DNA from 4 places in the Kitasatospora sp. P5_F3 genome. Region 3 is predicted to be linked to each of the others. Evidence: riboswitches for the same ligand, from Rfam matches in the RefSeq annotation. Region 3 holds a riboswitch; each other region holds the start of a gene.
The links. A riboswitch is a leader RNA that binds a small molecule or an ion and turns the genes downstream of it on or off. The one in region 3 is predicted to bind cyclic di-AMP.
Positions count from the first base shown of each region.

Region 1 (3,285 bases), on a different contig from region 3:
CCGGGGGGCCGAAGTCGTCTGAGGCGGGGTCAGACGGATCAGACGTTGACGCCGTGCGCGCGGAGGTAGGCGACCGGGTCGATGTCGGAGCCGTAGGACGGGCCGGTGCGGACCTCGAAGTGCAGGTGCGGGCCGGTCACGTTGCCGGTGGCGCCGGAGAGGCCGAGCTGCTGGCCGGCCGAGACGGTCTGGCCGACCTTGACGGAGATCGAGGAGAGGTGGGCGTACTCGGAGTACTTGCCGTCGGCGTGCTTGACGACGACCTCGTTGCCGTAGGACCCGCCGTTGCCGGCCGAGACCACGGTGCCGGTGGTGATGGCCTTGACGACGGTGCCGGTCGAGGCGCGGAAGTCGACACCGGTGTGGTAGCCGCTGGACCAGGAGGAACCGGAGGCGTGGTACGCGGTGGAGGTGCCACCGCTGACCGGGGCGACGTAGCCGCCGGCCGCCACGGTGGTCGACTGGGCCTTCGGAGCCGCAGCAGCCTTCGGGGCCGTGCTGGCCTTCGGGGCGGCGGCGGCCTTCGGGGCCACGGTGGTCGACTTGGAGCGGGACGCCTTGGTGGAGTCCGTGGTGCTCGCGGAGGAAGAGGAAGACGAGGAGGACTTGGTCTCGGTCTTCGGCGCCTCGACGGCGGCCTTCGGGGCCTCCGCGGCGGGCTGCGGCGCGGCGGCCACGGCCTGGCCGGCGAGCGAGAGCTGCTGGCCCGGGTAGATCAGGTTCGGGTTGCCGCCCACCACGGTGCGGTTGTCCTGGTAGAGCTTCTCCCAACCGCCGTCCACCTGCTTGGCGTTGGCGATCTTCGAGAGGGTGTCGCCACTGACGACCTGGTAGCTGCTCGCGGCCGGAGTGGCGGCGGCGACCGGCACCACGGCGGGCGCAGCGGTCTCGGTGGCGATGGTGGTGACGGCAGCCGGGGCGGCCTGGGGCACGGAGGCGGCGGCGTGGCCCTGGTGGGCGCTGGCGGCGGCCACCGGGAGTGCGAAGGTGGCGCCGAGTACGCCGGTCGCGACGGCGATCCGGGTCAGGTGGGACAGCTGGACGCGACGGTGCTTGCCCTGTGCGGACATGGGGGTAGTCCTCTCCGACGCCTACGAGGTGAGCTGTCGGGTTCGGGCGGGAGATGCCCGGCCGCAGGAATGCGGCTTCACCCCAAGCCGTCCCGGTTCACACCGGTTCGGCGACTTACCTTGGGTCCCCCGCTCCTGCCATGCGTGCCTTGTTCGAGGCGCCGGGCGGCGGCAGGACTCGGCGTTCCGCCCGGTTGAGCCCGTCCGGTCGTTCACCGGACAGGCCTCGAAGCAAAGCCGATCGACCGCTTCGTGGCAAGCCCCGGTTGAACGGTGAACAAGGATGATCAGGGACGTAGGTCACGTCCCGGCCGGGACTTGCGACCCGGACGGCCCGAATCGGCGACGCTTCGTCCCCGATCGGTTCACGGAGGGTGGCCGATATCGCCGTCCGTACCCACCTGGACCCGCTCCGCCAGCGTGCGCCGTGACACCGGTCACGCCGGGCCGATACGCTCGCCCACGGTCGAGCTCGAACGCCGGTGTTCGAAGCACCCGCTGAGCAAGGAGCCCGCCTGTGCGCCCCCAGGAACGGCTGGCCGTCATCCAGCGCGCGGTGATCCGCGAGATGGCCGGGCTCGGTCAGGACTTCACCGTGGACGGCCCGCTGGTCCGCGGGCCCGGCACCACGGCGGTGGCCTTCCGCGACCACGACGAGCGCGGCACCGGCGGCGGCCATGTCGACCTGGGGTACGTGCTGCGGCTCGGCCAGGGCGACGCACCGGTGATCTGGGACTGCGCAGCCGGCGTGGGCGGCACCGAGGTGGAGCAGCTGGACAGCGCGGTACGGATGTGGGCGGGCACCACGGCGTCCGCCGTGGTGAGCCTGCTGACCGGCAGCGGCGACCACTACGACGCCCCCGAGTTCCCCGGCTGGCACGTCGTACAGGGCCCGGCCGCGGTGTTCGGCGCCGACACCGACCCGCTGTTCGACTGGGTCACCGAGCGGGACCTCGGCCCGGTGCTGGCCGCCGCCGTACTGCCGAAGCTGACCGAGCGTCAGGTCAACGGCGTGAAGCTGTTCTTCGGCGGCAAGGCGGGCGACGACGTCGCCGAGGTCCGGATCAACGGGACGGTCTGCGAGCAGGCTTCGGCCGCCCTGCGTGCGCTGGACTGGCCCCGCGGCGAACGGCTCTGCTGGGCCCGGCTGTTCCTGCTGCTGGTCGCCGAGCACCCCCGGTCGGAGGCATCCGGGCAGGCCGAACCCCCGCCGCAGCGCCACTGGTTGGGCCGCTGGTGGCGGAGCCGTCGCTGAGACCGGCCGGTCCGTGACCGGCCGCGGCCGGCCCGACCCGGGTCAGCCGTGCCTGGTCAGCTGGCGACCGAGGAGATGGTCTGCGCGAGCTGGGTGAGGAAGTCCTGGATCGGCTTGGCCGCCGTGGACTGGCTCAGCATGAAGCCGAAGAGCGCAGCCATGATCGCATGACTGGTCTTCAACTGCCCGTTGCGGATGAAGATGACCACGATGATCCCGAACAGGACCAGCGCTGAGACGGAGAAGGCCACCAGGACTCACTTCCTCATTCTTTCGTAGCGAGCTTCGTGGCGGGCCCAATCCCCCGAGACCCCCCGAGAACCGACCGTCCCACCCGAACTCAGTGTGGTCGTTCGTGCCGACTGCGTAAAGGACTTGCCGGAACGCAGCCGCGAAGATCCTGCGATGTGAGACGAATTTCCGCCGACCGAGACGATAGCCCAGTTGACCTGACGGGCCGTCGAACGGGTACCCCTAACTGGAAGTTGACCGTTTCCGCGCTGGTGGGAGCGGACCTAGATCCACTCCATTGGGCTGCCGTCAGGAATGGCCGAAGACCGGTGCACCGACTTGACACGGTCCGACCATCGGTCGGTCACCCGCGCCAGAGCAGCAGGACCGCCCGGTCGTCGTTGACGTCCTTGGCCACCGACTCGATCAGCTTCACCGCCGAGCCCCGGCCGCCGTGTTGGGAGAACGGGGCGCCGCCGACCAGCCGGTCGGCCTCTCCCATCAGCCGGTCCATCCCCTCGGTCAGGTCCCGGCCGGGGATCTCCACCATGCCGTCGGTGCAGAGCATCAGCACGTCGCCCTGGTCCAGCCGGCCGCGCACCGCCTCGAACACCGCGCCGTCGTAGACCCCGAGCAGCGCGCCCTCGACGGACTCCTTGACCTCCCAGCGACCGCTGCCGGCGTGCCGCTGCATCCCGGGCAGGTGCCCGGCCGACAGCAGCTCGTACT
Region 1 covers NZ_JBFUMY010000012.1:268,930-272,214, forward strand. Annotated here, with positions in the region: gene ACXJMZ_RS11610 (M23 family metallopeptidase) at 39-1,070, opposite strand; cyclic di-AMP (ydaO/yuaA leader) riboswitch at 1,076-1,229, opposite strand; gene ACXJMZ_RS11615 (DUF6348 family protein) at 1,588-2,325, shown strand; gene ACXJMZ_RS11620 (hypothetical protein) at 2,382-2,576, opposite strand; gene ACXJMZ_RS11625 (PP2C family protein-serine/threonine phosphatase) at 2,921-3,285, opposite strand, start outside.
Region 1: it holds a riboswitch for cyclic di-AMP, as region 3 does, so the genes downstream of both, ACXJMZ_RS11610 (M23 family metallopeptidase) here and ACXJMZ_RS24490 (NlpC/P60 family protein) in region 3, are expected to answer to the same signal.

Region 2 (3,285 bases), on a different contig from region 3:
GGAAGACCGCTTCGGCGATCCAGTCCGCCCAGGCGTTGATGTGCTGGGTGCCGGCGGCGCCGCCGAGGTCGGCGTTCTGCAGACCCTGGAGCATCGCGGGCCGGATGGTCTCGGCGATCCGCTGGGTCGCGGTGGGCTGCTCGGTCATGGCTGGTCCTCGCGGTCGAGCTGTTGAGTAGGTAACTCCGCGACATGACCGACGAAGCGAAGGCGCACATCACCCGTAAGGATAATCGCCGCGCGCAGGCCGGGATGCGTCAGACGCGACCGGCGAAGTCCGGCGCCCAGTTGGCGATGGACTCGGTCTTCACGCCCGCGCGCGGGTTGGCGGCCTCGACGTACTTGCCGTCGCCGATGTAGAGGGCGACGTGGTAGACGCCGGAGTTGCTGCCGTTGTTCGACCAGAAGAGCAGGTCGCCGGCCTGGAGGTTGTCCAGCGAGACCCGGGTGGCCGCGTCCGCCTGGTCGTTGGCGATCCGCGGCAGGGAGATCCCGGCCTGGCGGAAGGCCGCCTGAGTCAGACCCGAGCAGTCCCAGCCGCCGTTGCTGCTGCCGCCGTAGACGTACGCCTGGCCGAGCTTGGACATCGCGAAGTTGATCGCGGCGGCCTTGCTGCCGGTCGCCGCCACCGCGGTGGTGGCGGTGGAGCCGGACGCGGCCTTGCTGCTCTTGGTGGTCCTGGTGCCGGTGCCGGCCGAGGACGAAGTCGGCGCCGGGGCGGTCGACTTCGGCGCGCTGGTGACCACGGTGGTGGTGCCGCCGAGCGCCAGCTGCTGACCCGGGTAGATCATGTCCGGGCCCTCGGACAGGACCGACTTGTTGAGCTCGTAGAGCTTCTCCCAGCCGCCCTCGACGTTCTGGTTCTGCGCGATGGTGGAGAGCCAGTCACCGGCGACCACCGTGTAGGACTTGGCCGCGGTGGTCGTGGTGGTGGTCTGCTGCTCGGCCGCCTTCGGCGCCGGGGCGGCGGCCTTGGGGGTGCTGGCCTTCGCGGAGGAGTCGGTGCTCGCCGAGGTGTCGACCTGGGGGGCGCTGCCGCCCTTGGTCAGACCGGCCTTGACGGAGCAGACCGGCCAGGCGCCGGGGCCCTGGGAGGCGAGCACCTTCTCGGCGACGGCTATCTGCTGGCCCTTGCTGGCCTGGTTGGCCTGGGCGGCGTACTGCTTGCCACCGAACTCGGCCCAGGTGCTGGAGGTGAACTGGAGGCCGCCGTAGAAGCCGTTCCCGGTGTTGATGCTCCAGTCGCCGGTGGCCTCGCACTGGGCGACCTTGTCCCAGGTGGAGACGGTGGCGGCGGAGGCGGAGCCGGCCGTGAGGCACGGGACCGAGAGGCCGATGCCGACCACGCCGGTCGCGGCGATCAGACGGCGGGTGCGCTTGGACGCGCTGCTGGACAGCATGAAGATGCGTTCCTCTCCCACGCCTGCGAGGTGAGCTGTCGGATTCGGGCTGGAGTTGCCCGGCCGTGCGTGAGCACGGCTTCACCCCAAGCCTGAAATCGGTCAAATCAGACCAAATCCAGGCGACTTACCTGTGGTTCCCCCGCCCCTGCCATGGTGCATTGCGGTGCTGCCTGTTCATCCGATGGCAGGACTCGGCGTTCCGGATGAACTGGGTCCGTGTGGCCACGAACAGGGGAGCACGTTAGACAGACTTAAGTTCAAACCGCAAACCTCTGTGATGTGGATCATGGTTTCTTCAGGGAACCTTCATGGATCGGAAGCCTTCGTTCCAGTGATGGATTTCGATCGGATCTGATCAAACCCCTTGGTGTTCAAGGGACTTGCCTATGCTTCAGGCGAGGCGGCCGCAGGCGCGGCCCGGGGGAGAGGTGCGCGGCACCATGCGGCACGCGAAGAGGCCCGAACCGGCCCCGGAAGGTAACGGTTCGGCAAAGGCCGGGCGCAGGAAGGTACTCGGCTGGATCGCGGCCGGCACGGTGGCCGCCGCGATCGGCGTGGAGGAGCTGGTCCGGCGCACCGGGGACGCTCCTGACGTCGCCTCGGCTCCACCGCCACCGCCGACTCCCGAGACCTCGCACGTACACGGTGAGCCGGTGCCGTCCGCCTCGCCCGAGCCCTCGCCGTCGCCCTCCCCGGAGCCGCCTCCCCCGGCCAGGCCGTGGTCGGACCCGGCCGGTTGGGGCGGGGCCGTGCCGGGCCCGGCCGCCGCCGTCCGGGTCAGCGACCACGTGGTGTTGGACGGCGATGCGGCAGTTGGTTCGTTGGTGGTCGAAGCGTCAGGTTCGCTGACCTTCGCGGCCGACCGCTCGGTGGTGCTCAGCTCGGCGGGCAACGTCGAGGTGAAGGGCAGTCTGACGCTGGCGCCGGCCGACACCGCCCTGCACACCCTGCGGTTCCCCGCCGTCGACGAACGGCGCTTCCAGGGCGGCGGCATGACCCTGCTGCCGAGCGACACCGGCCTCTGGGTCACCGGGGCGGGCTACCTCCGGCTGGACGGCGCCGCCCGGACGGCCTGGGTGCGGGCCGCCGGGGCGCTCAAGCCCGGCGACACCAGCATTACGCTCGCCACCGCACCGACCGGCTGGCGCCCCGGCGACGAGCTCGCCGTGACCCCGACCGGAGCCCCCGACGCCGACGGCTTCTCGGAGCGCTACGACCTGCGGACCATCGCCGCGATCAACGGCAGCACGGTCACCCTGGACGGCCCGCTGAAGTACCCGCACCCACGGGTGGCGACCGGAGGGGGCGTCACCGTCGGGGCAGAAGTGCTGAATTTAACCCGTAATGTCCGAATTGAGGGAAGTGAGAAGGGCCGCGCCCACGTCCACCTCACCAGCTCACGCAAGTCCGACGTCCGGCACGCCGCCCTGCGCTGGCTCGGACCGCGCGCCCCCGGCAAGGACCAGTGGAACGGCAAGGCGGTCACCGAGCCGGTGCTCGGCCGGTACGGGCTGCACTTCCACATGCTCGGCGACACCAGCCGGGGCACCGTGGTCGAGGGGGTGGTGGTCCGGGACACCGGCAGCCACGCGTTCGTCCCGCACGCCAGCCACGGCATCACCTTCCGCAGCTGCATCAGCCACCAGACCTGGGAGGACGCCTACTGGTGGGACGGGCCGCTGGACACCCGGACCCCGCAGGGCCCGTCCGACGACATCACGTACGACTCCTGCGTCGCCTCCCGGACGCTCTTCGACCCCAACCCGCGCGGCTACCGGCTGACCGGCTTCAGTCTCGGCGCGGGCACCGGCGGAGTGGCCAGGGACTGCGTGGCGGTCGGCGTGCAGGGCGCGAACGGTGCCTCCGGCTACCACTGGCCGGA
Region 2 covers NZ_JBFUMY010000047.1:22,828-26,112, forward strand. Annotated here, with positions in the region: gene ACXJMZ_RS25065 (hypothetical protein) at 1-148, opposite strand, end outside; gene ACXJMZ_RS25070 (transglycosylase family protein) at 258-1,421, opposite strand; cyclic di-AMP (ydaO/yuaA leader) riboswitch at 1,406-1,579, opposite strand; gene ACXJMZ_RS25075 (hypothetical protein) at 1,844-3,285, shown strand, end outside.
Region 2: it holds a riboswitch for cyclic di-AMP, as region 3 does, so the genes downstream of both, ACXJMZ_RS25070 (transglycosylase family protein) here and ACXJMZ_RS24490 (NlpC/P60 family protein) in region 3, are expected to answer to the same signal.

Region 3 (3,285 bases):
GTGGTCTCGGCCCGCCGCTGGTCGAGCCGCCGCTGACTGTCGATCACCTGGCGCAGGGTGTCGTTCTGCCGCTCCGCCGACTGGTCCAGGGTGCGGGCCCGGTACAGGTAGCCGGCCGGATCGGAGTCCAGCATCAGCTGGACCGCCGGGTCGATGCCGCCCGCCCGGTACTGGGCGGCAGCCACCGAGCCGAGCCCGGAACGCAGTCTGTTCAGCTCGTCCTGGCCGGCCGCCACCTGGTTCTGCAGCGAGCCGGTGTCGGCCTGCAGTTGACGCTGCTGCTCCAGGGCCGCGTTGAACTTCTCCGAGGCCTGCTCGGCCTCCTCGTAGAGCTGGTCGACCTGGGCCTTGACGTCCTTACGGGTCGGCGGCTCGGCCGGGGTGCCGGGAGCGGCCCCGGCGGCACCGGCCGCGGCCATTCCGAGCACCGTGGTGGCCGCGGCGGTGAACACCAGCGCCCGGGTGAACCGGCGGGCACCTGGCAGGGGAGAACGACTGTACGTCGACATACCGGCGGCGGCTCCGTTCCTGCGCCGGGCCACCGCCGCCGCCCCGGTCGGGCGGCTGTCCTTGCGAAGGTCCGGGGGCAGACGTTAGCGAGTCGCAGCGATCTAGTCCAAACCCCTACAGTGCCGAATATTTGACCACCAATCGGACATCTGCTCGGCCCCCCGGAAACGCCGCAGGCCCGGCACGGGGCCGGGCCTGCGGGTGGGGCCTGTCTGACGGGGGGTCAGACCCGGACGATGCGGGTGATCGGCATCACCGTGGCGGACTCGTGCCGGACCAGGGTGCCGGTGCGCGGCGCGTGCACGATCTGACCGTTGCCCACGTAGAGGCCGACGTGGCCACCCCCGCGGTAGATGATCAGGTCACCCGGCTTGGCGTCGGCGATGTTGGTGCCGATGTTCTGGCCGGCGCCCATCTGCGACTCCGACGTGCGCGGCAGCGAGATCCCGGCCTTGTTGAAGGACCAGACCATCAGGCCGGAGCAGTCGAAGCTGTTCGGGCCGACGGAACCGTAGCCGTACGGCTTGCCGATCTGCGCCTCGGCGGCGGCGATCACGATGGCGGCGTAGGAGCCGGCCGGCAGACCACTCAGGTCGGTCCGGGTCTCCGAGCGGGAGGCCCGGGCGGAGTCGTCCGTCTTGGGGGCGGCGGCGGCAGCCTTGGCGGCCGAGTCGGCGGCGGCCTTGGCCTCGGCGGCCCGCAGCTCGTCCTGCTCCTTCTTGCTGAGCGTGTCGAGCAGGGCCTGCGCGGAGGCCAGCTTCGCCTGGATCTCGTCCTTGCCCGCCTTGAGCTCCTGGGTGGTCCGCTCCAGGTCGGCGAGCTTGTTCTGGGCCTCGGACTTCTGCTGGTCGAGCTTGGTCTGCTCGCCCTTCAGCGTCTTGAGGGTGTCGGCCTGCGAGGTACCGAGCTGGCTCAGCGAGTCGGCCTGGCCGAGGAAGGCGTCCGGGCTGCTGGAGAGCATCAGCTGGACGGTCGGCGATATCCCGCCGGTCCGGTACTGCTCGGCAGCGATCTCACCCAGGGTGCCCTGAAGGGTGGTCACCTGGGCCTGCTGCCGGGCCACCTCGTCCTGGAGGCCGGCGACCTGCTTCTGCAGGGTCTGCTGCTTCTCCGTGGCCGCGTTGAACTTCTCGGTCGCGTCCTCGGCCTGCTCGTGCAGCTGGTCGACCTGGGACTTGACCTCGTCCTTGGTGGGAGTCGGGTCGGCATGCGCACCGGTCTGGGCGGACAGTGCCACTGCAGCAGCAGCGGCCGCCGTGATGATCGAGACGCGGGTGCGGCTGGCAGGCTTGGGACGACGATGGGACGCCACGAAGGCCGGCTCCTTCTTCCTACGTCCGCCTACCGGGTGAGCTGACGGGTTCGGGCTGGAAGAGATGCCCTACGACGCCTCACCGCCGAGCCGTCTTGCGACGGTCCGTCAGCCTGGCGCCGATTCACCCCGAGGAACGTGGTTCCCCGGCTCCGATCGACAGCGCCCTCGCTGGGGCTTCCCCGTAAGGCAGTTGGACTGCCTCGCTGTGTCTCGGACTCGGCGGTAACCCCCGCCGCCACCCAGGCTGGGTGATCGACTGTGCGGTGGTTCGAGAAGGACCCTAGTAACCCAACCGTGATCGGTTCAAATCCTTGTAGGAAAAAAGTCGGAATGAAGTCGTGATTCTTTGGTGATTACGACCGAGCGTGATCGAAAATGTACGCTGCGCCGATGAATTCTCAGGATGTGGTCACAGCGAGGCCCGCCAAAGGTGTCCCAGATCACAGGGAGGTTTTGGCGGGCCCGCGCGTGTCACAAGGCGTCAGTTGTGAGCCTTGATGGGGAGATGTCCGTTATGCCGTATCAGGCTGACGGTGGATCAGACCCGACGGATGGTCTTGATCGTCATCGCGTCGGCCTTCATCACCTTCACCACGTCACCGGTGTGCGGCGCGTGCACCACCAGGCCGTTGCCGATGTACATCCCGACGTGGTGCGCGTCGGAGTGGTAGATCACCAGGTCGCCCGGCTGCGCGTTGGCGATGTTGGTGCCGACGTTGGTGCCGACCGAGGCCTGCTCCTGCGAGGTGCGCGGCAGCGAGACGCCGGCCTGCGCGTACGCCCAGACCATCAGGCCGGAGCAGTCGAAGGAGTTCGGTCCGGTGGCGCCCCAGACGTACGGCTTGCCCTGCTTGCCCATCGCGGCGCCGACCGCCACGCCCGCGTAGCCGGCTGCGCGCGGCAGCGAGCCGACGTCGATCCGCTCGGCGCCGCGCGAGGAGCGCTCGCCCTGGATCGCCGCCCGGTCGGCCGCGCTCAGCGAGTTGAGCAACTGCTGGGCCTCGGCGAGCTTCTTCTGGACCTCGGCCTTGGCGTCGTTCAGGACCTTGGTGTTGCGGTCCAGCTCGGCCAGCGTCTCCGCGGCCTCGACCTTCTGCTGGTCGAGGCGGCGCTGCTGGTCCTGGAGCGACTTCAGGGTCTGCGTCTGGGTCTGGTTCACCTGGTCGACGCTGGACGCCTTGGTCAGGTAGTTCTCCGGGTCGGAGGAGAGCATCAACGCGACCGAGGGATCCACCCCACCGTCGCGGTACTCCTGCGCCGCCACCGCCGCCAGGCCACCCTGAAGCTGCGTCATCTGCTCCTGCCCACGAGCCACCTGGTCCTGCAGCTGGTCGGCCTGCTTGCGCAGCTGCTCGGTCCGCTCCTTGGCGCCGTTGAAGCGCTCGGCAGCCTGCTCCTGCTCGTTGAAGAGCTGGTCGACCTGGACCTTGACCTCGTCCTTGCTCGGCTTGGCCGGCGCC
Region 3 covers NZ_JBFUMY010000044.1:16,428-19,712, reverse strand. Annotated here, with positions in the region: gene ACXJMZ_RS24495 (NlpC/P60 family protein) at 1-509, opposite strand, end outside; gene ACXJMZ_RS24490 (NlpC/P60 family protein) at 734-1,822, opposite strand; cyclic di-AMP (ydaO/yuaA leader) riboswitch at 1,833-1,997, opposite strand; gene ACXJMZ_RS24485 (C40 family peptidase) at 2,364-3,285, opposite strand, start outside.

Region 4 (3,285 bases), on a different contig from region 3:
CGGCGGCGAACGGCGCCCACCAGAACCTCGGGTGCACCCGGCTGCTGCTGTTGCTGCTGCTGCGCTCGGCGTACGGGAAGGTCTGACTGGTCATCACCGGCTCCTCGGTCTCGTTGTCCTGCTCGCTGCCCACCCCTCAAAGGTGCCCGATCGGCGCCCCCGGCGACATGAGGTCCACCGGCGGACCGGGGGTAGGGAGAACCCCACCCCTGTCCGGGGCGAACGGCCCCCGGCCCGGGCACCGGATACCGTACGGGGGTGAACGACGACGACCTCCGGCTCAGCCCGCGTACCCGTGCCGACGACCTGCTCAGGTGGGCGGCCGACCAGGGTCTCGACCCCGTCCCGGTGGAGGCGGTCCGAACGGTGCTGGCCCTGCTGGAGCTGGGCGACGGCCGGATGCACGACGGCTACCCGGAGCTGAGCTCGCCGGTGGTGGAGCAGCTGCTGTACGAGCGGATCTACATGTACGTGCAGCCGGCCTCCGACCCGGGCGCGTACGGGCGGGCGGTGGGGCTGCTGATCGACCATCAGCGGGCCGCCAAGCGGCTGAACGCCAAGCGGCACGAGCGGCTGCACGCCGAGGTGGAGTGGCAGGGCGAGCTGCTCTGCGGGCTGCTCCGGCAGCCGCACCTGGTCACCTGGCCCCGGCTGTACACGCTGCTGCTCCGGGCGGCCGGGGTGGACACCTCCGACCTGGCGGCGGTCCGGGCCTGGCTGGACGGCTTCCGCGAGCTGACGGCGGAGCAGCGGGCCGAGGCGTTCGGCGCGCTGACCGAGCTGGACGAGATCGACGCCGACGGCGGCTGGGGCCGGACCAGGCTGATCTCGATCGGGATGGCCACCGACGGCGCCCGGCTGCTGCTGGAGAACCGGCTGATGCAGCGCAGCTACCGCAACCTGGCCGGGCTGAACGCGCTCGGCCTGCCGATGCCGGACGAGCTCTCCGGCGACTTCGACGGCTTCGAGGCCGCGGTGGTCGAGGAGGCGCTCGGGCTGCTGGGTGAGTGGACCGTCCCGGGGCTGCCCGCCCTGCTGGTGCACGAGTACCCGGACCTGGCCCCGGAGCCTGGCACCGAGGAGATCGAGGCGTACCTCGCCGAGCAGGCGGAGCGATCCGGGGAAGCCGAAGCGACCGACTGACCGGAACGGGCCCACCGTCGGCGGGCCCGTTCCGACGGTGTGTCAGGGGTTGATGCCGCGCTCGCGCAGCCAGTCCAGCGGGTCGACCGGGGCGGCGCCGTCCGGGCGGACCTCGAGGTGCAGGTGCGGTCCGGTGACGTTGCCGGTGGCCCCGACCTTGCCGAGCACGGTGCCGGGGGCGACCTCGCCCGAGGCGGTGGCGATCGAGGACAGGTGGCAGTACCAGATCTCGGTGCCGTCGGTCAGGGTCTCGATCACCCGGTAGCCGTACGCCCCGGACCAGCCGGCCGAGGTGACGGTGCCCGCCCCGACCGCGGTGACCGGGGTGCCGGTGGCGGCCGCGAAGTCCAGGCCGGTGTGCAGGTGCGACCAGTACGAGCCGGACTGGCCGTAGTGGGCGGTCAGCTCGTAGTTGGTGGTCGGCGCCGCGAACGCGCTGCGCTGCTCGGCGCGATTGGCCTCGGCCTCCTGGGCGGCCCGCTTGGCCTCCGCCTCCTGGGCGGCGGCCAGCCGGGCGGACTCGTCGGCGGCGGTGCGCTGCCCGTCGGCCTGGAGCTGGATCCGGGCGGCGAGGGCGAGACCGGGGTCGGCGGAGAGCAGGTGCTGCTGCCCGGCCTGGTCGGCGGAGTCGGCGGCTGCCACGGCGGGCGGCTGCGGGGCCGCGGCGGCCGGGGTGGCGGCAGCGAAGGCGGTCGCGCCGAGGGCGGCGGTCATCGCGGTGACGCCGATCAGCGGGCCGCCGGAGCGGGGCTGACGGGGCATCCGGTGCCTGGCGGCATCCGGGTGGTCCAGCAGCAGCTGGTTGCCGGAGTCGGTACGAGGGTGTGCCTGGGAGTGCGTCGACGCCACGGAGGCGCGCTCCTTTCCTTCCTTCTCGCCTACCGGGTTAGCTGACGGGTTCGGAGCAGGAAGGTCTCCTACGACCGGGTTTGGGGCCCGGCCGATTCACCCCAAGGAACGGTGGTTCCCCGGCTCCCGGACCCACCGGTGACGGCGGGTCCTGAGGATTAGGCGACGGCGCACGGTGCCGTTCTGGTACGGCGTTGCCGACCGCGCTGCGTTATCAAACGTTAATCCTAGGAGCCCGTGATTCCAAGCGGCTAGAGAGGTGCAGTCCATCTCTTCTGACGACCCGTGACCGGAATGCGGCTTTTGCTCTTTCACTCGGTGACGGTGCGCTACCGGAGGTTGAGTATCCGTACTCAGGTGCGCGACAAGGGAGTTGGAGACCCTCAGGACATGAGCCCTTCGATGCAGCCGCGGACCACCAACGCCTACTACCTGCAGGCGGTCCTGTCCTTCGCCCTGGCCAGCTCGGCCCTGGTGATCGGGATCGCCTACCTGCCGGTCAACCCCTGGATGCGCGGCTTCCTGGCGGTCGGCCTGCTCTACGAGATCACCGCGGCGTTCACGCTCGCCAAGGTGATCCGCGACCGCCAGGAAGTCGGCGAGATCTCCAGCCGGGTCGACCAGGCCAGGCTGGAGAAGCTGCTCGCCGAGCACGACCCGTTCCGGGTGGAGGGGATCTGAGCGGCGGTCAGCCCGCCCCCATCTCCGCCCCCGGTCAGCCGTTCGCCCGCTTGGCGGCGTAGGTCTCCCCGCCCGCCGCCCAGTTCTCCAGCGGGATCTCCTCGATCACCACGGTGACCGCCGCCGGGCTCACCCCGGTGATCCGGACGTACGTCTCGGTGAGCTCGCGGGCGATCTCGGCCCGCTGCTCCACGGTCCGACCGGCCAGCTGCTTGACGTTGATGAACGGCATGACGACCCCTCAGGTTCGGTGCGGTGCGATCACCCGCACGCTATCCCAACGCCTCCCTCTTGACGGCTATGGCTATTAGCCTTAGCTTTATGGCTATGACGAAGAACCTCACCACCCAGTACCTGGATGTCCCCGGCGGCCGACTGGCCTACGACGACACCGCCACCGAGACCGGCCTCCCGGTCGTCCTGCTCCCCGGCATGCTCGACTCCCGCACGGTGTACCGGCACCTGCGCCCGCTGCTCACCGCCGCCGGCCACCGGGTGATCACCCTGGACGTGCGCGGCTTCGGCGAGTCCTCGATCGCCTGGACCGACTACTCACCCGCCGCGATCGCCGAGGACACCCTCGCCCTGCTCGACCACCTGGGCATCGAGCGG
Region 4 covers NZ_JBFUMY010000029.1:24,594-27,878, forward strand. Annotated here, with positions in the region: gene ACXJMZ_RS18325 (sensor domain-containing protein) at 1-133, opposite strand, end outside; gene ACXJMZ_RS18330 (hypothetical protein) at 259-1,143, shown strand; gene ACXJMZ_RS18335 (M23 family metallopeptidase) at 1,186-1,992, opposite strand; cyclic di-AMP (ydaO/yuaA leader) riboswitch at 2,004-2,167, opposite strand; gene ACXJMZ_RS18340 (YiaA/YiaB family inner membrane protein) at 2,383-2,673, shown strand; gene ACXJMZ_RS18345 (tautomerase family protein) at 2,708-2,905, opposite strand; gene ACXJMZ_RS18350 (alpha/beta fold hydrolase) at 2,995-3,285, shown strand, end outside.
Region 4: it holds a riboswitch for cyclic di-AMP, as region 3 does, so the genes downstream of both, ACXJMZ_RS18335 (M23 family metallopeptidase) here and ACXJMZ_RS24490 (NlpC/P60 family protein) in region 3, are expected to answer to the same signal.